Regions from separate parts of the Blastococcus jejuensis genome, predicted to be linked through region 2. Evidence: riboswitches for the same ligand, from Rfam matches in the RefSeq annotation. Region 2 holds a riboswitch; each other region holds the start of a gene.
The links. Region 2 has a riboswitch for cyclic di-AMP ahead of ABD644_RS13085 (C40 family peptidase). Riboswitches for the same ligand answer to the same signal wherever they lie in the genome.
Positions count from the first base shown of each region.

Region 1 (6,961 bases), on a different contig from region 2:
GAACGCGCTGCCCGGACGTCAGGTGGCGGCGATCATCAACCAGACCCTGGTGCGCGCCGACGATCCGGCGTTCGGGAACCCGACGAAGTTCGTCGGCGAGGTGTACGACGAGGAGACCGCGCGGCGCCTCGCGGAAGAACGAGGCTGGACCGTGCGGGCCGACGGACAGCACTTCCGGCGTGTCGTCGGTTCGCCCACACCGGAGCGCGTGGTCGAGACCCGGCTGATCCGACTGCTGCTGAACAGCGGAGCGGTCGTAGTCTGCGCGGGCGGAGGCGGTGTGCCGGTGATCCGCAACGAACAGGGCCTGCTGGAGGGTGTCGAGGCGGTCGTCGACAAGGACATGACCTCGTCGGTGCTTGCGGAGGCGCTGGAGGCGGACGCGCTGCTGATACTCACCGACGTCCCCGGTGTGCAGCGGAACTTCGGCACCGCACACGCCGAGGCCATTCGGCGTGCCACGCCCGCGGCGCTGCGACGGATGAACTTCCCGGCTGGGTCGATGGGGCCGAAAGTTGACGCGATCTGTCGGTTCGTGGAATTGACAGGTGACGTCGGCGCCATCGGCCGGCTTGAGGACGTGGCCGCAATCCTTCGCGGTGAGGCCGGCACAGTCGTGACCCCCTCGGGGCACTATCCCGGGGTCCCACTGACGAGCGGCTGATGACCGGAGCTCACAGACGGGTAGTGAGAGACAGCGGCCGAACCGAGACGGTCCCGGAGTGCGCTCTCCGAGCTCGCGTACGCCGAGCAGATCGTCACGATCGGACCCTGGCAAGGGCACCGCCATAGGCTGCAGCAGCGCGCGGCCATGCTGTCCTAGGCTTCGTCGCCGCAGGCTCCGAGTCCTTCTATCGACCGGAAGTTGGGATGACAGACGATCGCCTTGCACGGCCGACGACGGCGCCTGGGTCCGGCCACCCCCACGAGGAGACGGCGTCCCGTGGCCGGACCGCTGCCGTGTGGAATGCCGTCACGGCCGCCATCGGGGCCATCATGGGTCTGCTGCCGCACGTCCTGCACCACGCGACCCTCTTCGCCGGTGCCGCACTCGTCACGACCAGCGGAGGGAACCTTCTCTTCGGCGCCGTCGGTCTACTGCTCTCCGTGCCTCTACTACGCCGCCTGTACCGCCGCTTCGGTACGTGGAAGGCGCCGGCCATCGGCGTCGCCCTGTTCACCGTGATGTTCAGCCTGTCCGCATTCGTCATCGGGCCGGCCATAAGCGGCAACTCCCCAACCGAGACGCCGGAGCCCGCAAGCCCGACCACCCCGACAGAGCACACCACCCACCACCCCGGCTGAAGACGGCTGTCGGCTGGACGCCGGCGATGCAGACCGGTTGACGCCAGCGCGTCCCGGCCCCCGACACTGGTCCAGCCACCTTGACTGATGATCTGCTGCTGGATGGTCCGGCCATGCCCGCGCCCTGGCCGCCGGTACCGGTCTTGTGGCACCGACCCCTGAAAGGGGCATCCTTCTCCGCACTGACCGAGGAGGACAGGGCCACGGCGTCCCGCTGAAGGGCGAGCGCGGCCCCGCTGGGGCGTGTGCATGCGCGGGCGTCGAGCAGCAGGCGTCCTCTGTGCGGTCAGCACGCGGCGATGGGGGAGTGTTACCGCAGCGTGACCAACTAGCCTGCTTCGTAGTACTGTCACCGCCAGCCCGATCGAGCCGCGATCCTCGAACCCGAGGGCCTCGGTCGGGCTCCGCCGAGCCGATCTCGGTCGACCGATCGAGGCGGACCGGGGACCCATGTCCCATGGGGTGAATCCTGCGCGTCACGTCGACCGCAGGTAGGGCGTTCTCCTGCCCGAACCCGTCAGCTAACCCGGTAGGCGGCCAGGGAGAACGGAGCCCGTCGCCTTGGCGACCCTGCCTGCGCCACGCACCCCGGGACTCTCTGCGTCTCGCCGGGCCAGCACCCGCCCTCTACAGGCACGCCGCGTGTCAAGTACGGCGCTCGTCACCCTGGGGTGCGTGGTCATCAGCATGTTGCTCGGCATCCTCGGCTCACCCGCAGCCGCCGCCCCATCGGATCCGCCCGCTGAGGGGGCCGGCGACGTGGCTGCCGGGCAGTCCGCGCGTGACGCGGCGGCCGCCGAAGTCGAGCGCATCGAGCGGTTCGTCGCCCAGGCGGAGGAGGAGCTCGCACGGTTGACCGTCGAGGCTGAGGCGGCCACCGATGCAGCACGGCGGGCGCAAGCCGAACTCGCTACCGCACAAGCCTCAGCCGACAGCGCTGCAGCTGCGCTCCAGGCCGCCACCGCAGAGGTCAACCAGGCGCGCGTCGAGATCGCTGATCTCGGCCGGGAGAGTTATATGGGCACCGACGCCTTCGGCACCACAGCGGCGCTTCTTGATGCCGACGGGCCCGCAGAGTTCCTGCAGCGCGCGGTCACCCTCGACCTGCTGAGCGATGACCGCGCCGAGAGGCTCGCCGAGTTCCGCGTCATCGAGGAACAACAGGTGCGGGCCGAGGCGGCTGCCCAGGACTCCGTCGCCGAACGCGACGAGGCCGCCCGCGGCGCGGCAGAGGCCGAGGCCGCGGTCCAAGCGGACGTGGTTCGGGCGCAGGAGGCACACAACGACGCGATCGCGCAGCAGGCAGACTACGGCCGGCAGCTGCAGCAGGCCGAAATAGAACTTCTCCGACTGCAGGGAGTCGCAGACCCCGAATGGGCCTGGGCGCAGGGGATCAACGCTGAGAACGCCCGGACCGATGCGGCCATCGCCGCGAATGCAGCAGCGGCCGCGAACGGCCAGGCCGTCCCGCCGACCACCGGTCGCATCACCTCTTGCTACGGCGCGCGCTGGGGTGCCATGCACTACGGCGTCGACATCGCCGCGCCTATCGGGACGCCGATCTACACGCCGCAAGCGGGTCGCGTGCTGCAAGCCGGTCCGGCCAGCGGTTTCGGTCTGGCTGTCTACATCCAGCACGACGACGGCTCGATCACCGTCTACGGCCACATCAACGACTACTTCGTCTCCGCCGGCCAGCAGGTGTCCACCGGTCAGCAGATCGCCGAGGTCGGCAACAGGGGCCAGTCGACCGGTCCGCACCTGCACTTCGAAGTGCACACCGGCGGCCTCTACCGGAATCGGACGGATCCGATGGCTTGGCTGGCTGCCCGCGGAGTGTCACTGGGTGGGGGCTGCTGACCCGACGACGCTCCGAGCTCCGCGGAGTTGCGAGGGTCGGCGAGTCGTCCCACGTGCCGGGCAGCCGGGCCGAGCCGCCAGTCGCTCCTCAGAATCTCGCGAACTGGCCGCGTGTCACGAGGCTGGACCGGGCGCCCGGCGCAGCTGCGGGGGGATCAACTCCTGCACGCGCGGCAGGAGGCTAGGCGCGCACGTGGACAGCTCGTCCTGGAGGACCAGGAGGAGGGACAAGGAGCTGCCGTTTTCGTCGTCGATCTGGAAGCGGCCATCCGGGTGTCGCCGCGCGAAATCCAGGACCGCGGACACGTCCCGGTCCACGGCATCCTGGGATCGCGACACAGCGTCCTCGGCGCATGTCTCACCCAAGCCGTGCAGCGCGGCGTGGACGTGACTGACGTCGCCGTCGGGGACGCTGGTGAAGGTCGATTCTGTCGGGCGGGTCAGAAGGGTGGCCGGTGCTCGCTCGTCGTTCGGCCCCACGACGATGACAGCGGCCAGGAATCCGGCTAGGGCCAGGAGGATGAACGGAAGGGCGATCGAAACCCGCACAGGCAGCCGTCGGTGGCGGGGACCCGGAGTGCCGTCCGGCATCAGTGTGCCCCCCATCCGCTGGCCGCCTCCTGGAAAGGATCGCACTCGCCGGCTGGCATCCGGATGATGCGTGCGCCCCCGTACCGAGGTCTCGCGGGTGCCACTCGCGAACCGGTTGGGTTGTGAGCGTCGGTCAGGAGCCCGCGGCGCTCATCAGTACGCCGACTGCCGTCGCCAGCACCAGGAGTGCCAGGACCAGCGTGGTCACTCGTCCCCAACTGGTGGAGCGCGGGATGCCGCGCAGCGGGAAGAGGACCTGCCGGCCGGCGATGTAGGTGGACAGGCCGGCCACGAGAAGTAGGCCGTCGACCGGCGGGTCGAGGGACACGACCGCGACCAGCGCGGCGATAGCCACGGCCCCGGCCATCGCAGACTCCATCAGTTGGACGGGAATGCGGCGGACCCCGACCCGCCGATCCGAGGACCACACCCCCCAGCGGGAGGCCGTCGGCAGTCCCGCACAGCAGCCACCCAGCAGGCAGCCCAATCGGCCGATCATCATGCCGAACAGCAGTCCAGGGGTGGTCACGTCCAGCACCGCGCCGACGGAGATGCCCGCCCACCAGCTGCCCACGCCGAGTGTCGTCAGAGCGGCCAGTACGAAGCCCTGGACCGACATGCCGGCCCGGAGCAGTCCGCCCGGCTCGGCGCGATGTGTCAGCACGTAGTAGACCTTCGCCCCGACGAGCCCCGTCAGACAGGCCAGGAGCGACACCAGGAGCAGGCGTCCCACCGGCACCTGACGTTGCGAAGCCAGCAGGGCCTGGAGGACCAGGGCCACGACCGTCCCCAGTCCCACCAGGGAGGGCCACGCGCCGACCCTGACCCCGGGAGCCAGGACCCTGGCCACGGGCAGATAGCTCGTGTTCCCGGTCGTGGTCGCCGTGGGCAGCCGGAGGAAGGCCTGGCTCTTCAGACCGGTCGAGGCCCTCGGACCGTCACCGCGTAGCGGTGTCGCCGTCACTTTCCACTGGCCGGCCGAGATGCCGCTGATTCGAGCCGACAGTGCGATGCGTCCGCTGCCAGGAACCACCCGCTCGAGCGTGTGCACGACCTGAAATGCATCCCCGGTGGCGCCGGATCCGCCGACGCGGGCCCCGGTGAACCGCACACTGACGGGGTACGGCTCGTCGGCGGCCTCGGCATCGAACCAGTAGGTCAGAGCCAATCCCTGCGGCTCGAGGTCTCGCACCGGTTCGCAGGTCCACGACAACACCTCGACCGGGCCGACCGGTTTGTTCGCTACGAGCCGTGGGCGAACGGTGACAAAGCCTGCTTGCGCGCCGCGCGGCTCCGGGGGCGACCCGACACCCTTCCCGGTGCCGGCAGGGGGCGGGGCAGGGGTGGTGGGCGAGGACGTGGCCGGTGGAACTGTCGGCGGCTTCGCCGGGCGCCGTGGCACCGATGTAGTAAGCAAGGTCTCCGTCCGCATGGTGGCCAGTCGCTGCGTCGCCGGTTGCGGTGGCCGCGGCAGCGATCTGGGCGGTCGGAACGCGGACGGCATCTGCGCACTGCCGGGCGCCGCCTTCGCCACCTCGGTACCCGGCGCATCGAGAGGCGGCGGCTGCGCAGCTCTCTGAGGACGCGGCGCGCCCGAGGTCGGAGCTCCCCGCCTGCCCGGGGACTTGCCCCGTCGTGACTTGCCGGCCATTTGGCCCCACCTCGATCGGCAGCAGTTGTCGGACGAGCACTGCCTCGACTCGGGGACGGGGCAGAGGTCGGTATCTCCTCCGGGCCGGGCACCAGCAGGCCTGCTCGCGTCGCAGCGCAGCAAAGTCTACTATCAAGGTTAGTAGAGGCCTTGACGGTGGGCCCGCCCGCCGCATCACCCATCTGGAGCCGGTGTGTCTCCTGCAGCGCTCGCGTCGCTCTCCGACGCTCTGTTCTCCACCAGCATCGCGGTCTACTCGCTGGCGCTGGTCGGCTACTGCGCCGAACTCGCGTTCGGCCGACGCGCGCAGAATGCCGGCTCGGAACTGCAGGTGCCGGCGGCCGCCGCCGCGGGACGGCACAGCACTGCGGTCCTCGCCTCTGTCTCGGTCCCCGGGGTGGACCAGGAGCCGCGCGCCGGCCGGCCTGCAACGGTCGGACGTGTCGCAGTCGGCCTGACCGTCATCGCCGCACTTGCCCAGGCTGGTGTTCTGCTCACGCGCGGGCTGGCGACCCAGCGCCTGCCTTGGGGCAACGTCTACGAGTTCGGCACGGCGGTAGTCCTCGTGGCCGTTGTCACGTTTCTCGTTGCCGTCGACAGGGTGCCGGGTAGTCGACGACTGGGCGCCTTCGTCGTCGGACCTGCCGCCCTGTCCCTCGTCCTCGTCGGCCTTCTGCTGTATGCCCCAGCCGGCCCGCTCGTGGCCGCCCTCCGGTCGGCCTGGTTGGGCGTCCATGTCACTGCCGCGGTGCTCGGCTTCGGCACGTTCATGGTCAGCGGTATCGCCAATGCCCTCTACCTACTGCGCCTGCGCAGCGACGCGAGGCCGGCGGACACTGCGTCGGGCGAGGGGACGTGGCTGTCCCGGCTTCCCAGTGCCGAGACCTTCGACCGCGTGGGACACCGCACCGCCGTCTTCGGTTTCCCGATCTGGACCTTCGCGGTCATCGCCGGAGCGATCTGGGCCGAGAGCGCCTGGGGTCGCTTCTGGGGATGGGATCCGAAGGAAACATGGGCGTTCATCGCCTGGGTCATCTACGCCGCTTATCTGCATGCCCGGTCCACCGCGGGATGGCGTGGCCGCCGGGCCGCCTGGATCAACCTTGTCGGCCTGACCGCCATGATCTTCAATCTCCTGTACGTCAACTACGTCGCGACGGGGCTGCACTCCTACGCTGGCTGAGGGTTGTCAGGAGACGTAGGACAACGCCGTCATCATGCCGAGCTCGCCGTGGTAGATGTTGTGACAGTGGACGAGCCACTGCCCGGGGTTGTCTGCCTCCAGGTCCACCGTCACCGTCTGCATCGGCAGCACGTTGATCGTGTCCTTGCGCAGGCCCCGACCGGCTCGGTCGGCAACCGCGAAGGTGTGGCCGTGAACGTGCATGGGGTGGAACATCATCGAGCGGTTGCGCAGGGTGAGCCGGACCCGCTCGCCCGCCCTCATGTCGAGTGGCTCGTGCTCGCCGTACGACGCTCCGTTGATCAGCCACTGCCGGCCGCCGTCGCCCATCTGCAGGGACAGTTCGTGTTCCCGGTCGGGAGCGCGACGGT
Region 1 covers NZ_BAAAVV010000003.1:190,610-197,570, reverse strand. The annotation lists gene arcC (carbamate kinase) at 1-664, shown strand, start outside; gene ABD644_RS08020 (hypothetical protein) at 961-1,305, shown strand; cyclic di-AMP (ydaO/yuaA leader) riboswitch at 1,701-1,855, shown strand; gene ABD644_RS08015 (peptidoglycan DD-metalloendopeptidase family protein) at 1,981-3,165, shown strand; gene ABD644_RS08010 (hypothetical protein) at 3,280-3,714, opposite strand; gene ABD644_RS08005 (prolipoprotein diacylglyceryl transferase family protein) at 3,890-4,948, opposite strand; gene ccsB (c-type cytochrome biogenesis protein CcsB) at 5,601-6,590, shown strand; gene ABD644_RS07995 (multicopper oxidase family protein) at 6,597-6,961, opposite strand, start outside.
Region 1: it holds a riboswitch for cyclic di-AMP, as region 2 does, so the genes downstream of both, ABD644_RS08015 (peptidoglycan DD-metalloendopeptidase family protein) here and ABD644_RS13085 (C40 family peptidase) in region 2, are expected to answer to the same signal.

Region 2 (6,961 bases):
TCAGCCGGACCCACAGCGCGCGCTCGGGGAAGCGGGACCGGCGGTTGTACCGGGGCTTGTGCTCGGCGATCAGGCGCAGCTCGCGCACGGCGGCCTCGAGGTCGTGGGCGCAGGGGATCGCGTCGATCCGCTGGGTGAGCGCGACCATCTCGGTGATCCGGCTGCGTTGCTCGCCGGAGGTGAAGTAGCTGCGCACGCGGGTGCGCAGGTCGTTGGACGTGCCCACGTAGAGCGGCTCGTCCTTGGGGCCGCGGAAGAGGTACACACCGGGCCCGTGCGGGACCGCGTCGGCCAGGTGCCGCTTGCGGCGCCGCTCGGGGTCGACCTGCCGGGTGAGCCCGGTCAGCTCCTCCAGCGACGTGATGCCGAGCGGGCCGAGCCGCTCGAACAGGCCGTGCAGGACGTCGACGGTCGCGCGCGCGTCGTCGAGGGCGCGGTGGGTCGGGGAGGTCGTGGCCGAGAAGTAAGGGGCGAGGGTGGCCAGCTTGCAGTTGGGCACCTCGTCGCGGGTGAGCAGCCGTCGCGCCAGCACGGCGGTGTCGACCGACGCCGCCGGCGGCCAGGCCAGACCGTTCTCGGCGCACGCGGCCTTGAGGAACCCGAGGTCGAACGGGGCGTTGTGGGCGACCAGCACCGCGCCGCGGGCGAACTCCAGGAAGGTCGGCAGGACGGCGCCGATGCGGGGCGCCGCCGCCACCATCGTCGAGGTGATGCCCGTCAGCACGCTGATGTAGGGCGGGATCTCCTGGCCCGGGTCGACGAGGGTCTGGAACTCCCCGAGGACGACGCCTCCGCGGACCTTGACCGCGCCGATCTCGGTGATGGCGTTGTCCTTCGGCGAGCCGCCGGTGGTCTCGAGGTCGACGACGACGAACGTGACGTCGGCCAGCGGAGTGCCGAGTTCGTCGATCGTGACCTGCTCGAAGCGAGCCGGTTCGCCGCGCAGGAGGGCGGGGGAGGGGGGCACGGGGCGGACGCTAGATCGGGCTAATGACACTCTTGTGATGCCGCGCCGGTCCGGGACGGCAGGCGGTCCCTCGCCCGGGTGGGGGAACGCGCGTGCTCACCTGGCGATATGTCCCGGTGCAGGACACCATTCCCTCGTCGGCCCAGAAGAAGCCGACCTCATGGGGTGGTGGAATGTTCCTGCGCTCGCGGCGGCGCGACCGACGCCGGACGACGGCGTCGCGCATGGTCCTCGTCGCGGCCGGTGCTCTGGCGCTCACCCTCCCGCTGGTCGGCCCCGCGTCGGCGGACCCCAGCGACCAGCCCGGGGGCACCACGGCGGTGCTGGAGAGCGAGGCGCTCGACCGGCTGCAGCAGCGCGCCGCCGAGGTGCAGGAGGGCCTGCGGGCGCAGCAGGGCGAGGTCCTGGCCGCGCAGGAGGCCAAGGCCCGAGCCGAGGCCGACGTCGCCGAGGCCCGGTCGGTCCTCACCGACGCCGAGGGCGAGCTCGCGAGGTACCAGGACGTCGTCGCCGGGTACGCGCGCGCCGTCTACCGCGACGGCGGGGCGGTGACCCCGCTCACCCTGCTCCTCTCCGGCCAGGACCCGGGTGACGTGCTGGCGGCCATGGGCTTCCTCGAGGTCGTCGACCGGCACGCCGCCGAGGTGATCGGCGCGGCCGAGGAGCTGCGGCAGCAGGCGCTCGACGTGCAGCGCCGGGCCGCCGACGCCCTCGCGGAGGCGCAGGCGCGGGCGGACGAGGTCGACGCGCGGGTGCGCGAGCTCGAGGCCCAGGCGGCCGCCGTGACCGACGAGCTCGACGAGGCCCTCGGCGAGGTGGACCGCCAGCTCGCGCAGTTGCAGGCGGAGCAGGTCCAGGTCAACGAGCAGACGGCGGCCAACTGGCGTGCCTACGTCGACCAGCTCACGGCGGCGGGCATCACGCCGCCTCCGGCATCCGCTCTGCAGGATCCGCCGTCCGGGCTGCCGGACGGGCTGGTGCCCGTGTCGTCGAGCGAGGGCGGGGCGCAGCGCGGCGCGGCCCAGAAGCCCGGCCAGCCCAACTCCCTGCTGGTCCTCCCGGCCGAGACGCTGGCCGCGGTGACGGCTGCCATGGACGCGCTCGGTCGTCCGTACGCGCCCGGGACGGCCGGCCCCGACTCGTGGGACTGCGGCTCGCTGGTCTCCACGGTCTACGGCGCGGCAGGCATCCCCTTGCCGACCGACCAGGCCGGCCTGTTCGGGGTGACCACACCGATCGCCGCCGCCGACGTCCTGCCCGGTGATCTGGTCTTCCTCGGCACCCAGGAGTCCGGCCTCGGGCACGTCGGCATCGCGCTGGACCCGCAGACGATGCTGGCCGCCGACGCGCGGGCCGGCGCGGTCGTCGTCCGGACCCTGCCCGCCGACCAGGTGATCGGCATCGGCCGACCGAGTCTGGGTCAGCGTGCCCCGGCCGGCGTGCCCGGGCCGGTCGACGGCGCGCTCCGGGTCGAGTGCGGCAACACGGTCTATCCGCCGAGCTTCGACGGCGCGCGTCAGTGGGGTGGCTATCCCAACGGCTTGATCCCGCCGAGCGCCATGTGCCCGCTGGGAGTGGCCGGGCACCAGCTGCGCTGCGACGCGGCGGCGGCCTACCGGGCGATGTCCGCGGCCTACGCCGCCGACATGGGCGGCCCGATCTGCATCACCGACTCCTACCGGACCTACGCCAGCCAGGTGCGGCTCTACGGCCAGAAGCCGGCGCTGGCGGCCGTCCCGGGCACCAGCAACCACGGCTGGGGTCTGGCCGTGGACCTGTGCGGCGGCATCCAGAACTTCGGCACCCCGCAGTACGCCTGGATGGCCGCCAACGCCGGACGGTTCGGCTACCTGCACCCGACGTGGGCCGACCCTGGCAACGGCCGCGAGGAGCCCTGGCACTGGGAGTACGCGGGCACCTGAGCCGGCCACCTGGTTCCGGCGGGCGGGAAATGTCGGTGGCCGCTCCTACCGTGCGGAGGACTCACGGAGGAGAGAAGGACACATGCTCATCGACTGCGACACCTGCACCGCCCGGGGCGCCGGCTGCGGCGACTGCGTCGTCACCGTGCTGCTCGGCGCACCGCCCAGCTGGCAGGGCGTCGACCCGGTCGTCGTCCCGATGACCGCGCGCGCCCGCCCGGCCGGCGGGAACGCCGTCCCCGATGCGTCGACGGCCGAGGACGTCGTGGTGCCCCCGCCGGGCGTCGTCGTGGAGTTCGACGAGGTGGAGCGCCGTGCCGTGCGCGCCCTGGCCGACGTCGGGCTGGTGCCCCCGCTGCGGCACCGGGGCGCCGCAGACAGCGGTCCGGACGGGCCGGCGGCGCGCGGTCGCCGCACCGGCTGAACTGCTCGCGAGACGGCCGACACCGTTCCATAAACCGTGGCGATTGCCACACGTTCGGCGTAACCGTGGGAGGCGCGCTGGGCGGAAATGTTGCGATCAGAGGGACGTGCGTCACATCTGTCGCGCAGATCCCCATTTGTCACGACCACATCACGGCCGTAGTGTCGTCGCGTTCGACCGAGTGGTCGTCGCCCGTACCCGGGCGGCCTCGGACGTTCACCGCCGAATCGCTCGACGGCGCCGCGAGGCGCTCGACGGCGAACCGGGGACCCACCGCAGTTCTGGGGTGAGTTCCCCTGCTGGCCGGCTCGCCGGGCTGCAGGGGATAGGGCGAGTCTTCCCAGCCCGAACCCGTCAGCTAACTCGGTAGGCGGTTGCAGAGGAAGAAACGGAGAGCCGCCGCACGTGGCGACCCCTCACGCTTTTCGCACGCATGCCCACGATCAGTCCCGCTCCGATCTCCTCGCCGCTCCCGCGGCCGGCCGGCTGCCGAGCAGCCGATCCCGCCGGCTCCGCTCCGGGGTGCTGATCGGGGCCACGACCGTCGCGCTGACCTTCACGGTCATGCCCGGCACCGCGGTCGCCGTCCCCGGCGATGCCACCACGCCCGAGCAGGCCACGCAGATGGTCGCCGAGGCCAGTCACCAGCTCGAGGTCGTCACCGAGGAGCTCAACACCGCCAAGGTCGTGCTCGAGCAGCAGCAGGCCGCTGCCGCCGCCGCCGAGCAGGCAGCCGCGGGCGCCCGCGAGCAGCTGAACGCCCTCGACGGGCAGATCCGCCAGCTCGCCCGCATCGCGTACACCAGCGACGGCCTCTCCCAGCTCGACGTGATGATGACCAGCGACTCGGCCGAGGACTTCCTGTCCCAGCTGGGCACGCTGGACGTCATCGCCGGCCACACCAACGACGTCCTCGCCGAGGTCTCGGTCGCCGCCGACGCGGCGAACCGGGCTCAGGAGGAGGCCGACGCGGCCGCGGCCGTGGCGCAGGAGTCCTACGACGAGATCGCCGCCCAGCAGGCCGACCTCGAGGCTCAGATCGCCGACTACCAGGCGCAGTTCGATGCGCTGACCGCCGCCCAGCAGACCGAGGTGAACGCCGCTCACGCCGGTGACGCGATCCCGGTCGCGGCTGTGGCCGGCGGTGTCGCCCCGAGCGCCGCGGCCCAGGTCGCCGTCGACACCGCGCTCGCCCAGGTCGGTGACCCCTACGTCTGGGGTGCCGGCGGGCCGGATGCCTTCGACTGCTCGGGTCTGACGCAGTACGCCTACTCGGCCGCCGGGGTGTCGCTGCCGCACTCCAGCCGGATGCAGTCGCAGATGGGCGCCTCCGTGCCCGTCGGTTCGCTGCAGCCGGGCGACCTGCTCTTCTACTACAGCCCGACCAGCCACGTGGCGATGTACATCGGCAACGGCCAGATGGTGCACGCCTCGACGTCGGGCACGCCGGTCCAGGTCGTCTCCTTCGACTCGATGAGCGGGTTCACCCACGCTCGCCGGATCGCGGGCTGATAGAGGACCTCCTGTTCCACACGGCCAGGGCCGGTGACCCCCGCGGGGGTCACCGGCCCTCGTCGTTCCCTGGGTGTGCCGACGGCACCGCATAGGATCGGCCGGGTGACCGCCCGCCGCGCCGCGCTGGTCGCCGCGGTGGTCCTCGGTGCGGCGCTCGTCCTCGTCATCGCGCTGCGCACCCCGTGGGACGTCCTGCCCGAGCCGCCCGGTGGGTCCTCGCCGGTCGACCCCACCGCCGGGCTGTCCCCGGCCGAGATCGGCCGGGCGGAGTCCTTCGTGGCAGCCCTCCGGCCCGCCTCGCTGGCCTCGCTGGTGCTCGGCCTCGCGGTGTCCGGCGTCCTCGGCCTGACCCGCCTCGGTGCCCGCGTGGTGCGCGCCGCCGGCCGGCCGCTCGGCAACCGCTGGGCGGGGGACGTGCTGCTCGGCATCCTCGCCCTCGCCGTGATCGGCCGGCTGGTCACGCTGCCGCTGTCGGCCTACGGCGAGGTGGTCCGGCACCGCTACGGGTTGTCCACCCGTGGCTGGGGGCTCTGGCTGCGCGACGTCGCCGTCTCCACCGGGATCGACGCCGGCCTGACCGCGCTGGCCCTGCTGGCTCTGGTCGCCCTCGCGCGGAAGGCTCCACGCACCTGGTGGGCATGGGGGGCGGTCGGCGCCGCGGCTCTCGTGGTCACCGGGTCGTTCCTGTGGCCGGTCGTCATCGAGCCGGCGTTCAACCGCTTCGAACCCATGCCCGCCGGGCAGCTGCGCACCGACCTGCTCGCCCTCGCCGAGGAGAACGGCACCCCGGTGCAGGACGTGCTCGTGTCCGACGCGTCCCGTCGCACGACGGCGCTCAACGCCTACGTCTCCGGCTTCGGCTCGACCCGCCGGATCGTCGTCTACGACACGGTCCTCGACCGGCTCAGCGAGGCCGAGATCGAGTCGATCACCGCGCACGAGCTCGGCCACGTGGCGACCGACGACGTGCTCACCGGCACGCTCATCGGTGCCCTCGGGTCGGCCGCCGGAGTGGCCGTGCTGGGCTGGGTCGTCTCGCCGCGGCTGCTGCGCCGGGCGGGAGCGGACTCGGTCGGCGACCCCCGGGTCATCCCGCTGGTGCTGTTCCTGGTCGCCGTCGGGAGCCTGGCCTCCGCCCCGGTGCAGAACCTCGTCTCCCGGCACGTCGAGGCCCGCGCCGACGTGCACGCCCTCGACCTGACCGGGGACCCGGGCACCTTCGTCGAGATGCAGCAGGGCCTGGCCAGGACCAACCTCAGCGATCCCGACCCGCCCGCAGCCTGGCAGTGGTTCTTCGGCTCGCACCCCACCACCGCGCAGCGCGTCGCCCTCGCGAAGGACTGGGCGGAGCTGCGGGCGAAGTGAACCGCACCCTCGTCGTCACCAACGACTTCCCGCCCCGCCAGGGCGGCATCCAGACGTTCGTCGCCGCGCTGCTGGAGCGCCGCCCGCCGGAGAGCCTCGTCGTGCTCGCCTCCCGGTCCCCGGGCTGGGAGGAGCACGACGCCGCGCTGCCCTACCCGGTCGTGCGCCGGCCCACCGCGATGCTCCTGCCCACCCCGGCGACCGGACGGGTGGCGGCGGAACTCGCCCGCCGGCACGGCTGTGACACCGCGTTCTTCGGGGCGGCGGCCCCGCTGGGGCTGATCGCCCCGGCACTGCGGGCGGCGGGTGTCCGGCGCCTCGTCGGCGCCACGCACGGCCACGAGACCGGGTGGGTGGCCCTGCCCGGCTCCCGGCAGCTGCTGCAGCGCATCGCCGGGCAGCTCGACGTGCTCACCTACATCAGCGAGTACACCCGCGACCGGCTCGCCCCGGCGCTGGCCGGCCGCACCCGATTGGCCCAGCTCTCCCCGGGCGTCGACGTCGAGCGGTTCACCCCCGGCGTCGACGGCACGGCGGTCCGGCGGCGGCACGGCCTGGGGGAGGCCCCGGTGGTGGTGTGCGTGTCCCGGCTGGTCGCGCGCAAGGGTCAGGACGTGCTCGTCCGCGGCTGGCCGCGGGTGCTCGAGCGCCATCCCGACGCCCGGCTGCTGCTGGTCGGCGGCGGCCCGGCCGAGGCGGCCCTGCGCCGGGCCGTCGCCGACCGCGGCCTGCAGCACTCCGTCGTCCTCACCGGGGCGGTGCCGTTCG
Region 2 covers NZ_BAAAVV010000005.1:327,094-334,054, reverse strand. The annotation lists gene ABD644_RS13105 (DEDD exonuclease domain-containing protein) at 1-967, opposite strand, end outside; gene ABD644_RS13100 (D-alanyl-D-alanine carboxypeptidase family protein) at 1,060-2,889, shown strand; gene ABD644_RS13095 (hypothetical protein) at 2,972-3,313, shown strand; cyclic di-AMP (ydaO/yuaA leader) riboswitch at 3,524-3,702, shown strand; gene ABD644_RS13090 (hypothetical protein) at 3,757-3,879, opposite strand; gene ABD644_RS13085 (C40 family peptidase) at 3,878-4,825, shown strand; gene ABD644_RS13080 (M48 family metallopeptidase) at 4,931-6,193, shown strand; gene ABD644_RS13075 (glycosyltransferase family 4 protein) at 6,190-6,961, shown strand, end outside.

Region 3 (6,961 bases), on a different contig from region 2:
TCAGGTTGACCGCGTACAGCAGCACGACCGTCGCGGACAGGTACCCGGCCAGGTTGAACGCTACGGAGACAAGGCGCCCCGTCACCGGGGCGGGCAGCGTCCCGGGCGGGTCGTACCCCAGCATGACCGTGCTGGCGACCACCCAGAGCAGGAACAGGACCCACAGGCCGAAGCCCGGGGGCACGAGAACCGACTGTCGACGCAGCAGGTGCGTCACCATCGGTACGGCCAGCAGGAAGGGCATCAGCGCGCTCAGCCCGAGCACCCACCACAGCGGGAAGAACACCAGCAGCGCGGTCAGCGGCCATCCCGGCCGCGCGAACGAGCTGGCGGCCCGTCGAGGTGCGGAGAGGTCGGTGCCGAGTGGGGGCCCGGCCATGGTGACCGTGCCCGTCGGGCTCATCGCGGTGCGTGGTTCCGCGGGCTGGGCGGGACCACGCCGGACGAGTCGCTCGTCGCGCCGGTGGACGCGGGGGGATCGACGACCTCGCTCGGTGAACGGTCCGCATCCAGGGTCTGGAGCGGCACTCCCGGCACCGGCTCGTCGTCATCCTCGGGTCGGCGGGTTCGGTCCGGCTCGTCCCTGACGTCCCGCCCGTAGCGGCCGAGCACCGCCCCGAGCACCGGGGTGCCCATGGACTCCAGTTGCGCGCAGGCATCCAGCACCTCGCGGGCCGTCGTGGACCCGGCCTCGACGAACAGCACCGCGAGCTCGGCCACGTTCGCCAGCGTCTGCGCGTCGGGACTGTCGGTCGTCGGCGGCGCCTCGATCACCACGTACGTCGCCGACTCCAGGAGCCGGTCGACCAGCTTGCGGGGACTGCGCGTCTGGAGCAGCGCGTCGGCCCGGTCGGGGTCGCGTCCGGGCGCCAGCACACGAAGACCCGGTACGCCGTCGAGTCGGCGTACGGCCGCATCGACCTGCTGCTCACCTGCGAGCACCTCGGCGAGGCCCACCGACGGCGGCTCGTCGAAGAGAGAGGCCGCGGTGTCGCCGAAGACGTCGGCACACACCAGAACCACGTCCTCCCCGGAGCGGGCCAGGGAAGCGGCGAGGTTGGTGGCCGTCGGGCCGCCACCGCGCCGGACTCCCGCTACCAGCACGACGCGACGGCTGCTCTCCTCGAGGCTGCTCGAGACCAGGTTGCGGAGCCGGGCATAGCCGCGGCCGTCAGCGCTCAGCGGTGGCGGGACGGTCACCCGGTTGCCGTGCAGCCGGCCCGACAGAACTGCGGTGACGGGTACGCGTGTGCGGCGAAACAGGTCATCGGAGGTGCGGATGACGTCGTCGGCGCGGTACCGGAGAGCCGCCACGCCAAGGCCCAGAAGCAGGCCCATCAGTACACCGGCAGCGATCGCTACCAGCGCATTGGGGCTGCTCGGGCTCGAGGGCAGCGGCGGCTCGTTCACGATGACGCCCGGACGGACCGCCGTCGACTCGATCTCGTTCTGCTGGGCAGACAGGTTCGCCAGCTGGTTGTTCAGCGACGTCGCCTGGCTGTCCAGCCGGTTGCGCGTGGGGGAGTCCGCCGGCAGGGCCGCGCTCGCCTCGAGCACGTCCGACAACTGGGACCCGACCGCGTCGATGCGCGCCTGGAGGAGTTCCCGCTCAGCCTGCAGGGCGTCTTCCGCCGTCTCCTGGCGCTGGGAGAGATAGGCCTCGGCGAATGCCAGCGAACCCTGCTGCGCCTCCTCCGGAGTGCCGCCCGTGAACGCGATGTCGAGGATCTCGGTGTTGGGCGGCACACTCACCGCTACCTGCCCGGCCAGTGAGCGCGCCTCGTCCGGGACGCCGAGCCGCTCGGCGGCATCGGCCACGGTGCCGGTGGCGGTGACGAGCTGCGCCTCGGTGTCGAGGTTGATCGACGTCGTGCGACCGGATCCACCGGACACATCGTCGATGGCCGTGACGAGCACCGATGTCGTGGAGCGGTACTCGCGCGGCGTCAGCTGGAGATAGGCGATTGCCGCACCGACCCCGAGCATCAGGCAGAGGAGGACGGGCACCCACTGCCGGCGCACCAAGTCGACGTAATCGCCCAAGCGCATCGCGTTTCCCGCATCTCCGCTCGGCATCGCGTCGCGTTCCCCTCTGTCCTCGCTCCGCGTCCTCCAGGTCCGAGGCAACCGCGTGATCCTCGACGCGCCGCGCGGCGAGCCGTACGGATTGAATACCACTGGGACCGCTTTGTAAGGGGTTCGCGTCGTCCCGTCACACTCGGACGGGCGAGGATGCCAGGCGTGAGAACTGCTCGTCGTGGCCTCCCGGCGGATACCGGGAGGCCCACGACGAGCAGGGAATCAGGAGCGGAATGTAGACGTGTCCCGCGCCATGTCGCCGAAGGCGTCGTGCTCCGCGGATGTCTGCAGGAGCCAGTTGCAGGTGTCCCCGGCGCCGGAGGACCCGTTCTGGAAGTAGAACGCCGCCGAGATGACGTCGCGGTTGGCCACGACGTACCGGTGGGCGTCCCGCAGCCACTGCGCCCGCTGGGAGCCGGCGACCGAGCCGAACTCGCCGAGGGACGCCTTCTTCCCGTGTGCCCGAGCGAACTGGACCACCGGCTCGGTGAAGCTGGCGAAGCTCAACCACTTGCCGGAATGCCCGTCGCAGCTGCCCCAGTTGTAACCGTCAGCCGAGACGTTGTCGACATAGGCATCGCCTGGGTACCAGTGGATCGCGGCCCGCCGGTCCGACTCCCGCACGCGGAAGGAGTAGGCGGTCATCTGCCAGGTCCACTCGACGTTCGTGGCGCCGACGGAGTTGAAGATCGACACGACTTGCCGGTACGCGGCGACGAATTCCTGGGAGGTGCCGAACCCGCGGCTGCCGCCGGCCTCGGGTTCGTGGTGGTAGGCCACCATGACCGTGCGGTTGAGGGCCTTCACTCCGCGCGCGTACTGGGCGATCTGTTCGTACAGCGCCGAACCGGGGCGGGCAGCAGCCACCTGACTCCACTTGGCCGATGTCTTGACTGTGATCATGTCGGCGTTCGCGGGCACCCGGCGGTCGAACCGGGAGTACGAGTGGAGGGCGAGCGGTTCACCGGTGCTGCGAGAGAGTCCGGCGTGGTCGCCGGCGACGCCGATGTACGTAGTGGGCGCCGCCGAGGCGGGGGTGGTCATGACGGACAGGGCGGCGGTGGTCGCGACGACCACCGAACCACACCTGAGCAGGGCGCGTCTGGCGAGTCGCGGACGTCGGCGGGCCGTCGTCGGGCTCCCCGGTCGCGGCGCGACCAGGGCAGAGTGCTCTCCGGGCATCGAGCGGTGCTCCTTCTTCCAGGACCGCTGACCGGGTTAGCTGACGGGTTCGGGCGGGAAGGAGGCCCTACGGCGGCGTCGCCGATTCACCCCGGGGTCGGTTGGGTCCCCGGCTCCTCATGCACTCGCGGCGCACGCAGGATTGAGCGGTGGCCGATCGAGCCCCGGGTGGTCTCCCCGGGTGCGTACTCGTCTGGGCCGGGGTGAACCCTAGCCGTTGGTCACGGGAGTGTCTCGGCGAGCCTCGCCTGTCACAGCCGGCGCAACCGGGTGTGAGGGCGCGGCCACGGTGCGCGGCGCCAGTGAGCCCCGGGTGACGAACCTGGCTCGAGCCGGCAGCCCGTGCCGAGTTCTCGCCAGCGCCCACAGGACGGGCCCCACGACGACGATGACGGCGAGGACGATAAGCATGGCGGTGTTCCCGACCCCGAGCAGTTTCAGGCCTGAGGCCAGCAGCACCAGCGCGAGTGCCCGGCGGACGAGGCCACCCGGCGCGCGTGACGAGAGGCGTGCGCCCAAGTAGACGCCGGGAAGCGAGCCGATCAGCAGGGCGGCGGTCAGATCGAGCCTGAAATCGCCGAACAGCAGGTGCCCTAGCGCCGCCGAAGTCACCAGTGGCACGGCCTGGACCAGGTCGGTGCCGACGAGGGAGGCGGCGCTGAGCGCGGGATAAAGGGCGAGCAGCGCGATGATGATCAGCGAGCCCGAACCTACCGACGTCATGCCGACGATCAGGCCGCCGACGATGCCGACGAGGACGGTGGCGACCGGCCGCAGGTGCAGCGGCCGGTTGATCTCCGCGGCTGGATCGCGCACGGGTCGGCCCGCCGCCCGGTCGGCGGCGCGGCGACCACGGGCGACCAGATTTTGGTAGGCCCGGATGATCAAGCCGGTGGCCGCGAGCAGCAGAGCCGCGCCCAGCGCCAGCTTGGTCCACTCCTGCACACCTGACGACGAGCCGAGCGACCGGGACACGAGCACCCCGGCGAAGGCGCTGGGCACCGAACCGAGGCAGAGCAGCCCGACCAATCGCAGGTCGACGGTGCCCCGACGCAGGTGCACCACGCCCCCCACGGGCTTCATCACGGCGGAGACGACGAGGTCACTGGACACGGCGGCCAGCGGCGGCACACCGAAGAACAGGACGAGGACCGGCGTCATGAGAGCGCCGCCGCCCATGCCGGTCATGCCGACGACGACGCCGATCAGCAGCCCGGCGAGGACGAGCGACAGCGACAGGTCCACAGGCTCCCCCACGACTCGGTTCGTTCGGCGCGCCGGCCCGCACGCCGTCCGGAACCCTAGGGTCACCCCGGTCCGGGGCGCGCCCCTTTCTGTCCTCCCTCATCCCTGAGAGTCGGTGCGGCCGCGTCGCAGATGGCCTGCGGCACGGTCCCCGGCCGGTACTCTGCGGGGCGCGCGGGTGGCCGCGGACGTGCGTGCGCGGAGCCGGGTCGAGGGCGGGGTTCATGGCCGGGATCAGGCTGTCGCGGCGCAGGATCGGGGCGGTGGTGGCAGTCGCCGCGGTCGCGACGACTGCCGGCTCCGCGCCGCCGCGCATCCCGTGGTCGGACCCGTCGGGGTACGCGCTCGACTGCCTGGCCGTGGGCGCTGCGGCCAACGCCCCGGGGCGCGCCGACGGTCCAGGGCTGGAGCTCTTCCGCCAGGCTGCTGAGGATCTCGGCCCGCTCACGGTCCGGCGCAGCTTCGACCCGCGGTTGCCGTCGTCCTTCGACAGTTCCTCGGCCGCCGTTGATGCCGACGTGGGCGTGCACTCGTTCGTCTCGTGGAAGCCGCCGCACGGCGACCACCGGGGCGCCGCCGCGGGGGAGTACGACGAAGCGATCCGGGCATGGGCCCGCGGCGTCCCTCGGACGGGTGTGTTCGCCACCGCGTTCCACGAGCCGGAGAACGACATGACGGGTCCTGAGTTCGTCGCGCTCCAACGGCACCTCTACCGGGTCGTCAAGGAGGCCAACCCCACCATCCGCTGGGGGCCGGTCTACATGGCCTACTGGTGGGACCCCGCGCAACCGGGCCACTGGATCGGTGCACCCGAGGACTGGTGGCCGGGCAGCGATCACGCCGACTTCGTGGCGCTGGATTGGTACGGCCGCGACCCGGCGCCGATGACCGAGAGCGGTTCGTTCACCACCTGGTACCGGTTCGCTGAGCCGTTCGGCTTGCCGTTGTTCATCACCGAGTACGGGCAGTATCTGCGGCCGGCGGGAGCGCCCTCGGATCCAGCGAAAGAACAGGCCCGCGCCGACGCCATCCGCCGCGACGCCGCCTGGATCGCCCGCCACCCGAGGATCTCGATGTGGATCTACTGGCAGGGCGGCGACCACGTCGGCGACTGGCGGATGCTGGACGAGCGTTCGCAGGGGGCGTGGCGCGAGGTCGCGGAGTCGGGCTGCCCGGCCTCCAGCGCTCCGGGCCGCGCGACGGCGGTCGTCGGCGGCGCCGACTAGCCTGGGAGGCCGGCCAGCCGCCGCACTCCCGCGGCGCCGCACGGCCAGCGAGCCTCAGGAGCAGACGAGCGTGACCTTGCGCGGCGTGCTGGACGTCGTCCTCACCGACCCCGGCATCGCGCGAGTGGTGAGCGCGGCCGGGAACGCCACCCTGGCCGTCACGGCCCCGCCGCCGGTCCAGCCGCTCGTCGCCGCCGCCCTCGCCGCTGCGGCACCGGGCGCCGGCGTGCCCGTGCTGGTGGTCACCGCCGGGGAGCGCGACGCCGACCAGGTCGCCGACCTGCTGCGCTGCGTCGTCCCCGGCCGCCGGGTCGAGACCTTCCCCGCCTGGGAGACGCTGCCGCACGAGCGGCTCAGCCCCCGCGCCGACACCGTCGGACGCCGGCTGGCGGTGCTGCGGGACCTGACGCACCCGGGCGACAACGGGACGATCGACGTCCTGGTCGCGCCGGTGCGCAGCGTCCTCCAGCCGCTGGCGCCCGGCCTCGGCGACCTCGTGCCGGTCGAGCTCGGGCCGGGCGACGAGGCCGAGATCGACGTCGTCGCGCGCGCTCTGGTCGACGCGGCGTACACCCGGGTCGAGCTGGTCGAGAAGCGCGGGGAGTTCGCGCTGCGCGGCGGCCTGCTCGACGTGTTCCCGCCGACCGAGCCGCACCCGGTGCGCGTGGAGTTCTGGGGCGACGAGGTCGACGAGCTGCGCTACTTCTCCGCCGCCGACCAGCGCAGCCTCGACGAGCGGCCCGACCGGCTGTGGGCGCCGCCGTGCCGGGAGCTGCTGCTCACCCCCGAGGTCCGCGAGCGGGCCGCTGCGCTGGCGGTCGAGCACCCCGAGCTGGACGAGATCCTCGGCAAGCTGGCCGAGGGGATCGCGGTCGAGGGGATGGAGGCACTCATCCCCGCCCTCGCCACGGGTGAGATGCAGCTGCTCACCGACCTGGTCGCCACGGGCACCCACGTCCTGGTCTGCGACCCCGAGCGGGTGCGCACCCGGGCAGCCGACCTGGTGCGCACCGCCGAGGAGTTCCTCGCCGCGTCGTGGGCCACCGCCGCCGAAGCAGGGCAGGCGCCGATCGATCTGGGGGCGTCGTCCTTCCGCGACCTCGCCGAGGTCGAGACCGCGGCGCGGATCCGCGGGTTGCCGTGGTGGACGACGGGGGCCTTCACCCTCGCGTCGGAGGACGACGACGAGCACGTGACCCTCCACGCCACCGTCGTCGACCGGTTCTCCG
Region 3 covers NZ_BAAAVV010000006.1:24,338-31,298, forward strand. The annotation lists gene ABD644_RS13425 (O-antigen ligase family protein) at 1-379, opposite strand, end outside; gene ABD644_RS13430 (tyrosine-protein kinase domain-containing protein) at 400-2,076, opposite strand; gene ABD644_RS13435 (glycoside hydrolase family 26 protein) at 2,302-3,156, opposite strand; cyclic di-AMP (ydaO/yuaA leader) riboswitch at 3,272-3,420, opposite strand; gene ABD644_RS13440 (sulfite exporter TauE/SafE family protein) at 3,472-4,518, opposite strand; gene ABD644_RS13445 (hypothetical protein) at 4,770-5,732, shown strand; gene mfd (transcription-repair coupling factor) at 5,803-6,961, shown strand, end outside.
Region 3: it holds a riboswitch for cyclic di-AMP, as region 2 does, so the genes downstream of both, ABD644_RS13435 (glycoside hydrolase family 26 protein) here and ABD644_RS13085 (C40 family peptidase) in region 2, are expected to answer to the same signal.

Region 4 (6,961 bases), on a different contig from region 2:
GGTCCGTGGAACGCCGGGAGTGTCCTGGCTGGGGCATAGCGACGGAACGTACGACCTCCGCGAGCTCGACGAGACGGAGGGGCGCAGCCGTCCCGGCACGACGGTCTGGCTCACTGCGCGAGCGGGCTTCGAGGATCATCTGCGACCGGACACCGTCCGGATCCTCATCTCGCGCTACGCGAATCGGCTCGAGCAGCCGATCGTGCTGCGTACGTCTTCCGGCGAGGAGGTCATCGGCGGTGGCCCGCTGCCCTGGACGGAGCGGGGGCGGGTCGACCTCCTGGACTGGGCGCAGGCCGAGTTCGGCGAACGCTTCCTCGACGCCGTTCCGCTGGAGCTGCCCGCCGCCGGCCTGACGGGCGTGGCGTTCGTGCTCCCGGAGAGTCCGAGCCCGGCCGCGCGGCAACGGCACCGGGTCTACCTCAAGCGGATGCTGCTCTCGGACACAGTCGACGGACTCCTCCCCGACTGGGCCTTCTTCGTGCGCGTCGTCATCGATACCAGTGCCCTGCAGCCGCTGGCTTCCCGTGAGGCTCTGTACGAGGACGCGACCCTGGCGGCAGTCCGGGACGGGTTGGGGACCGCGCTCCGGGATTGGCTGACCGGGCTGGCCCAGGGCGACCCCGGTCGCCTCCAGGCACTCGTGCGCGTGCACGCCCTCGCGCTCAAGGCACTGGCGGTGCACGACGACGAGCTGCTGAGGCTCTTCCTCCCGTGGCTGCCGGTCGAGACGACCCTCGGGCGGATGACGCTCGAGGAGGTCCTCCGCCGTGGGCCGGTTCGGTACGCATCCTCGACCGAGGACTTCGGTCAGATGGCCCAGGTGGCCACGGCCGAGGGAATGTGCCTGGTCAACGGCGGCTACACGTATGACGAGGAACTTCTGATCCGCCTTCCGGACGTCCTGGTCGGTGTCGACGTCGAATGCGTTCAGCCGGAGGACCTCGCTGCGGTCCTCCGCCCGGTGTCGGCGGGCGATGAGGCCACGGCCCAGGCGTTGACGCGCCGGTGCGGACCGGTGCTCGAGCCGTTCGCCTGCGGCGTCGAGGTGCGTGACTTCAGCCCCTCTTCTCTGCCCTGCCTCTACACGGCGGGTGACGACGCCCGGTTCGCCCGCGAGATCGGCGAGACGGCCCAGGTCGCGGGGACGTTCTGGGGGCCTGCCTTGAGTCGCATCGAGGCTGCGGCGATCGACCGTCGGGAGGCAGTCCTGGTCCTCAATTGGCGGCACCCGGTCGTCCGACAGTTGGCGGGTCCAGCGGCTGACGACGTGCTGAGGACCGCGCTCGAAGTCCTCTACCTGCAAGCCCTGCTGCTCGGCAGGCATCCGTTGCGGGGCCGGGAGTCGGCCCTGTTGTCCGGCGCTCTGGGGCGTCTCGTCGAAGGGAGCCTCGGTGGCCCGCGCTAGGTCTGTCAGGTCGCTGCTCAAGAAGGTCCGGGGGATGCCACCCGGATTCGCGCGCACGGCCGTCGCCGAGGAGGCCGTCCGTGCCGCGGATGCGGCCAACGATCTGGACGCGGGCTACGAGGCGCGGATGGCCTTGGCCGAAGCCGCACAGCACGGCGGTGAACCGCACAAGGCACTCGTGGCCGTCACCTGGTGCCTGGGTCAGATCGATGCGCACCCCGGGCGGTTCGACACCCATGGGCCCTACTGGGCGCTCAAGTGGCTGCCGCACACGTTGCTCGACCTGCCGGAGGTCCCGCTCGACGAGGTCGAGCGCGTGCTCGGGGAGATGCGCCGCAGGTATGAGGCAGCGGGTACGGGTCAGGACGCTGTCGCCAAGCTCGCGTGGACCATCCCGCTGCGCGTCGGCCGGATCGCAGAAGCTGTCGAGGCCCACCGCCGCTGGCGCCTGATCCCACGCACCGAGTACGGGGACTGCCGCGCGTGCGATGTGCATTCCGAAGTGCTGCTCGCACTGGCTGTCGACGACAGCGCTCGCGCTCTCGACCTCGCCCGACCTGTGCTCGCCGGCCGGCTCGACTGCGCCGAGGAGCCGGCGCGGATTCTCGGCACGCTGCTTGCGCCGGTCAGTGAGCTCGGCCGACCGGACGAGGCGGAGCGCTTCCACACCTGGGGATTGCGCCTGGCCCGTGGGAATCCCTCGCTCGTCATGACCCAGGCCGAGCACGTCATGCACCTCCTCCGTACCGGGCGCCTCGACGAAGCGCTCGCACTTCTCGCCGAGATCGTGGACGTCGTCGATCGCGGACTCTTCGACGTTGACTCCCGGCTCTGGGTGGCAGCCGCGGGCGGCAGTGTCACCGCGGCGCTGGCAGAGCGAGGGATCGACCGCGTGACCCGGCCGATCGGCGATCGGCCGCGGGAAACCGGGACACTCGCGCGGACGTTCGCCAGCGAGGCCCGCGCCACCGCCACGGCGTTCGACCAGCGCAACGGGACGGATGCCCTGACCCGCAAGGTCGAGGCGTGGCTGGCTGTGCGCCCGCAGCCGTCGCCGGCGGCGCACGTGCCGGGGACGCCGGTCGACGTCGTGAGCCCGGCCGCACCGAGCGCTCACCCCGAACCGGCCGCCACTGATCCCACGGATCTCGCCGACCCCGCCGTCTTGTTGGACCGTGCCCGGAAGGCAGTGGGCCTGAAAGACGACGCCCGTCTCGCTCTGGCCGAACGAGCGCTCTCGGGCTTCATCGCCGCCCACGATCCGCTCGGCGTCGCCCGGGCCCGCCGCAGCATCGGCGCGGCGCTCATGCGTATTGACCGAGACGACGAGGGCGCGGACATCCTCGAGTCGGTGATCGACGAGCTCGCCGACGAGCCGACCGAACAGGGGTACGCGGCGCTCGACCTCGCGCGTCTGGCGTTCGGGCGCGCGGAGCGCATCGATGACGACGTCCGACGCTGGCTGCACGTCGCACGCGACGCCGCCGAGCGGTCCACGAAGCGGGACGCCGAGTTGGGCCTGTGCCTGGCCATCGAAGCCGAGTGGCACGTTCTCGAGCTGGGCGTGGATCCGGACGCCACGGTGCTCGGCAAGGCGCTGGGAGGGTTCGCGACCGCGCGAAGCCTGCTCCGCGACGTCCCGGAAGAGCTGGCACACAGCTGGGCGGCCGAGGCCTCCAGCCGCGCGTGCGTCGGAGACGTCGACGGATCGCTCGCTCCCGCCGCGACGGCCTGGCAGCTGGCAACGGAACTGGACAACCACGAGGTGCTCGCCACCGTAGGGGAGCTGTACGCCCAGCTGCTCACCGCGACCGGGCACCCGCAGCAGGCTCTCGACGTGCTCACGGCGATGCAGCGTGCGGAACTGGCCGGCGACGACCGACTCGGCGCCGCCCAGACCGCGCTCGCGCGGGTCGACGTACTGCGCGACCTCGAACGCGAGGAGGAGGCCCTCGCCGTCGCCTGGGAGGCGGCCGACCTGTTCGCCGCAGCAGGCGACTCGTCGGGGGCCGCCGATGCGCGACTCACGGTTGCACGGCTGTTCCGCGCCCTTGGCCAGGACCTCAATGCCTACGACATGCTGTCCGAGTTGGTGGCCCAGGCAGCGGACGACGGCGATCGCCGTCTCGAGGGCGCCGTCGCTGTCGACCTCGCGCTGCTCAACCTCGAATACGGGGACGTCGACGAGGGGATGGCGAGTGCCCAGAGGGCACTGACGTGTTTCGACCCCGACGACGCAGCTGCGCGGGGGCGCGCGTACCGGGTGCTCGCGGACCTGCACCTCGCCCGTGACGAGATGGAGCTAGCGGTGGCCGCCGGCGAGGAGGCGATGACCGCCCTGTGTGCGGAAGGTGACCCGGTCCTGACAGCGGATGTCCAGCGCGAGCAGGCACACCGGCTCGTCGTTGCCGGACACCCCACCGCGGCACTCGACCTCTACGGCGCCGCGCGGGAGGGATTCGCGGCAAGCGGTCTGTCCGTCCAGGTGGCTGCCGTCGATCTCGGCCGAGCCGACGCCCTGGCGGCCCTCGGCCGCGCCGACGAGGCCGTCGCTTTGGCGGAGGAGGTGGCGGAGGTGGGGCTGCGCGAGGATGTGCCGGAACTGCAGGCCGATGCCCTCTGGGCGGCTGCAGCCCACGCGGTCCCGGATGACGAGCGCTACGACCGCGCCCTGGATGCCTATGCCAAGGCGGGCGCGCCGCCCGAACAGCTAGAGGAACTGCGGTCCCGGCGAGACGCGGCGCTGGGCCGGTCCGTTCGCCGTCCCCGCTGGAGGAGCTGACGCTGACCACGAGGACCGCCTGAACAGCAGGGCATCGCAGGGCTACTCATCGCGCTGACACCATCAGCGGGAAGTCCCTCGGCTGCCGGCCCTTGTTCCTTACACGGCCACGTGAGGACGTCGAGAGCGTTGAGACGCTTCCGCGGAAGCGCCTCAAGGTAGGCGGCTCGACGATCCTCCCGCGGGAACGCAGGGCCGAGTGCATGGAGGTCGCCCATGTCGCCCACGTCACGGAACGGGCTGTGGGCATATGTCGGCACGGGACGAGGCCATGGAACTTGCCCCGGATCACACAAGCCTCTGACCAGCGAGAACTTCGGTGGGGCGGGTGGGGCTCGAACCCACGACCCAGGGATTATGAGTCCCTTGCTCTGACCGGCTGAGCTACCGCCCCACCTGCACAGCCTGCCAGATCGGATCCGGCCGGATCACCGCGCCGCAGCCGGGGGATCGCCGTCCGCGACGACGTACCGGGAAGTACCACGAGCTGACCTGCTGTTCGTTATCCCGCTGTGACAACCCCTGGATCGGTGGGTACGGTCGCGCACGGTTCGGACGAGTTCAGTCCCTCGACCCGAGGGCCTCGGCCGGACCCCGCCGAACCGCGGAGCCGGATGGCCGAGCGGACCGGGGACCCACCGATTCACCGGGGTGAATCGTGCCTGCACACGGGGGTGGCAGGCACGTAGGGCACTGAACGGCCCGAACCCGTCAGCTAACTCGGTAGGCGGCCGTCAGAAACGGAGATGCGTCGCCTTGGCGACCCTGCACATCGAGCACAGCCGCGCCACCACAGCCCCCCGCCCCTCCCGCTCCCGGTTGAGCACGCCCCGTCGCGTGCTGCTCGTCGCCGGAGTGCTCACCGGAAGCCTCCTGGGCACGCACGCCGCCACCGCCGCACCCGGGAGCCCGGCCGCGGAGTCCGAGAACGACTCGCTGTCCGCCCAGATCGACCAGATCGAGGAACGCCTCGCCGCGGCCGAGGAGACCCTCCAGCGGACGACGGTCGAGGCCGAGGCCGCCGGCGAGGCGTCGCGGGCCGCGCAGGCCGCGCTCGGCGGGGCGCAGGCGGCCGCGGCGGCCGCCGCCGACGAGCTGGCCGCCGTCCGCCAGGCCGTGGCCGACTCGCAGGACGACGTCGCGGCCATCGGCCGGCAGGCCTACATGGGTAGCGACGACACGTTCGGTGACGTCGCCCTCCTGCTCGACGCCGAGAGCCCGACGGAGCTCCTCCAGCAGGCGGCCACCCTCGAGCTGCTCGGCGACGAGCGCACGAGGCAGCTCGCCGAGCTGGAGGACGCCGAGGTGCGCGAGGCGCAGGCCGACCGCGCCGCGCGCGAGGCCGTCGCCGAGCAGGACCGGGCGGCCCAGGCCGCCGCCCAGGCCGAGGCCGCGGCGACCGAGCAGCTCGCCGCCGCCCGGGCCACCTACGACGCGGCCGCGGCCGAGAAGGCGACGCTGGAGCGAGAGCTGCAGGCCGCCCTGGGCCGTTCGGGCGTCGCCGATCCGGCAGCGGCGGTCGCTCTGGCCCAGTCCACCCCGCTGCTGTCCGCCGCCGGAGGTGCGATCGCCCCCACCCAGGGCCGGGTCACCTCCTGCTACGGCACGCGCTGGGGGGCCATGCACAACGGCGTCGACATCGCCGCCCCGATCGGCACGCCGGTCTACACCCCCGAGGCCGGTGTCGTGCTGCAGGCCGGCCCGGCCAGCGGGTTCGGGCTCGCGGTCGCCGTCGAGCACGGCGACGGCACGATCACGCTCTACGGCCACGTGAACCAGTACTTCGTCTCGGCCGGGCAGGTCGTGTCGGCGGGCCAGCAGATCGCCGAGGTCGGCAACCGCGGTCAGTCCACCGGCCCGCACCTGCACTTCGAGGTGCACAACGGCGGCCTGTACGCCAACCGGGTCAACCCGACGCCGTGGCTGTCCGCCCGGGGGATCTCCCTCGGCGGCTGCTGACACGGCAGCGCGGCGGCAGGTGATCGGCCGGTCGTCGCGCACTATGGGCACATGACGACGGCGGCGCGCGGCACCTGGCTGCGCGCCGCCGTCCTCGTCCTGCTGCTCGCCGCCGGCGTGGGGGCAGCCCTGGTGCTGGACCTGCCGAGCGTCGCGACGGTGCGGTCCCAGGTCGCCGGCGCCGGGGCGCCGGGTGTCGCAGTCATGGTGCTCGCCGTGGCCCTCGTCCTGCTCGCGCCCGTGCCGCGGTCGGCGGTCTCGGTGCTGGTCGGCCTCGTCGCCGGCTTCGCGACGGGCGTCGGCGTCGCCTTCGCGGGTGGACTGCTGGCGGCGCTCGCCGCGTTCGGGTTCAGCCGGTGGCTGGGCCGGTCCGCGGCGCTCCGCCTGGCCGGCCCACGGCTGTCCCGCGTCGACGGGCTCGTGGCCGACCGCGGCTTCGTCGCGGTGCTGGCCGGCCGGCTGCTGCCGGTCGTGCCGTTCGTGGCGCTCAGCTACGGCGCCGGCCTGACGGGGGTGCGGCTCGCGCCGTACGGGGTGGCGACGGCGCTCGGGCTGGTGCCGAGCACCGTCCTGCAGGTCGGCGTCGGGGCCTCGGTCGGGTTCGCGGTCGACCCGGCCACCACGTCGCTCGTGCTGTCGCTCGCCGCCCTCGTCGTCGTCGCGGTCGGGGTCGGCACCCTGCTGTGGCGTCGGCGGCGCGCCGCCGTTCCCGCCTAGTTCCTACCGAGCAGGCGGCCGATCACCCCGCCGGCACCGCCCACCGTGCGGGCCGCCAGCTGCAGGATCGGACCACCGGGGATGCCCGGCACGGC
Region 4 covers NZ_BAAAVV010000019.1:36,090-43,050, forward strand. The annotation lists gene ABD644_RS21730 (HSP90 family protein) at 1-1,408, shown strand, start outside; gene ABD644_RS21735 (hypothetical protein) at 1,443-4,190, shown strand; tRNA gene ABD644_RS21740 (tRNA-Ile) at 4,511-4,584, opposite strand; cyclic di-AMP (ydaO/yuaA leader) riboswitch at 4,776-4,935, shown strand; gene ABD644_RS21745 (peptidoglycan DD-metalloendopeptidase family protein) at 4,947-6,149, shown strand; gene ABD644_RS21750 (TVP38/TMEM64 family protein) at 6,201-6,866, shown strand; gene ABD644_RS21755 (maleylpyruvate isomerase N-terminal domain-containing protein) at 6,863-6,961, opposite strand, start outside.
Region 4: it holds a riboswitch for cyclic di-AMP, as region 2 does, so the genes downstream of both, ABD644_RS21745 (peptidoglycan DD-metalloendopeptidase family protein) here and ABD644_RS13085 (C40 family peptidase) in region 2, are expected to answer to the same signal.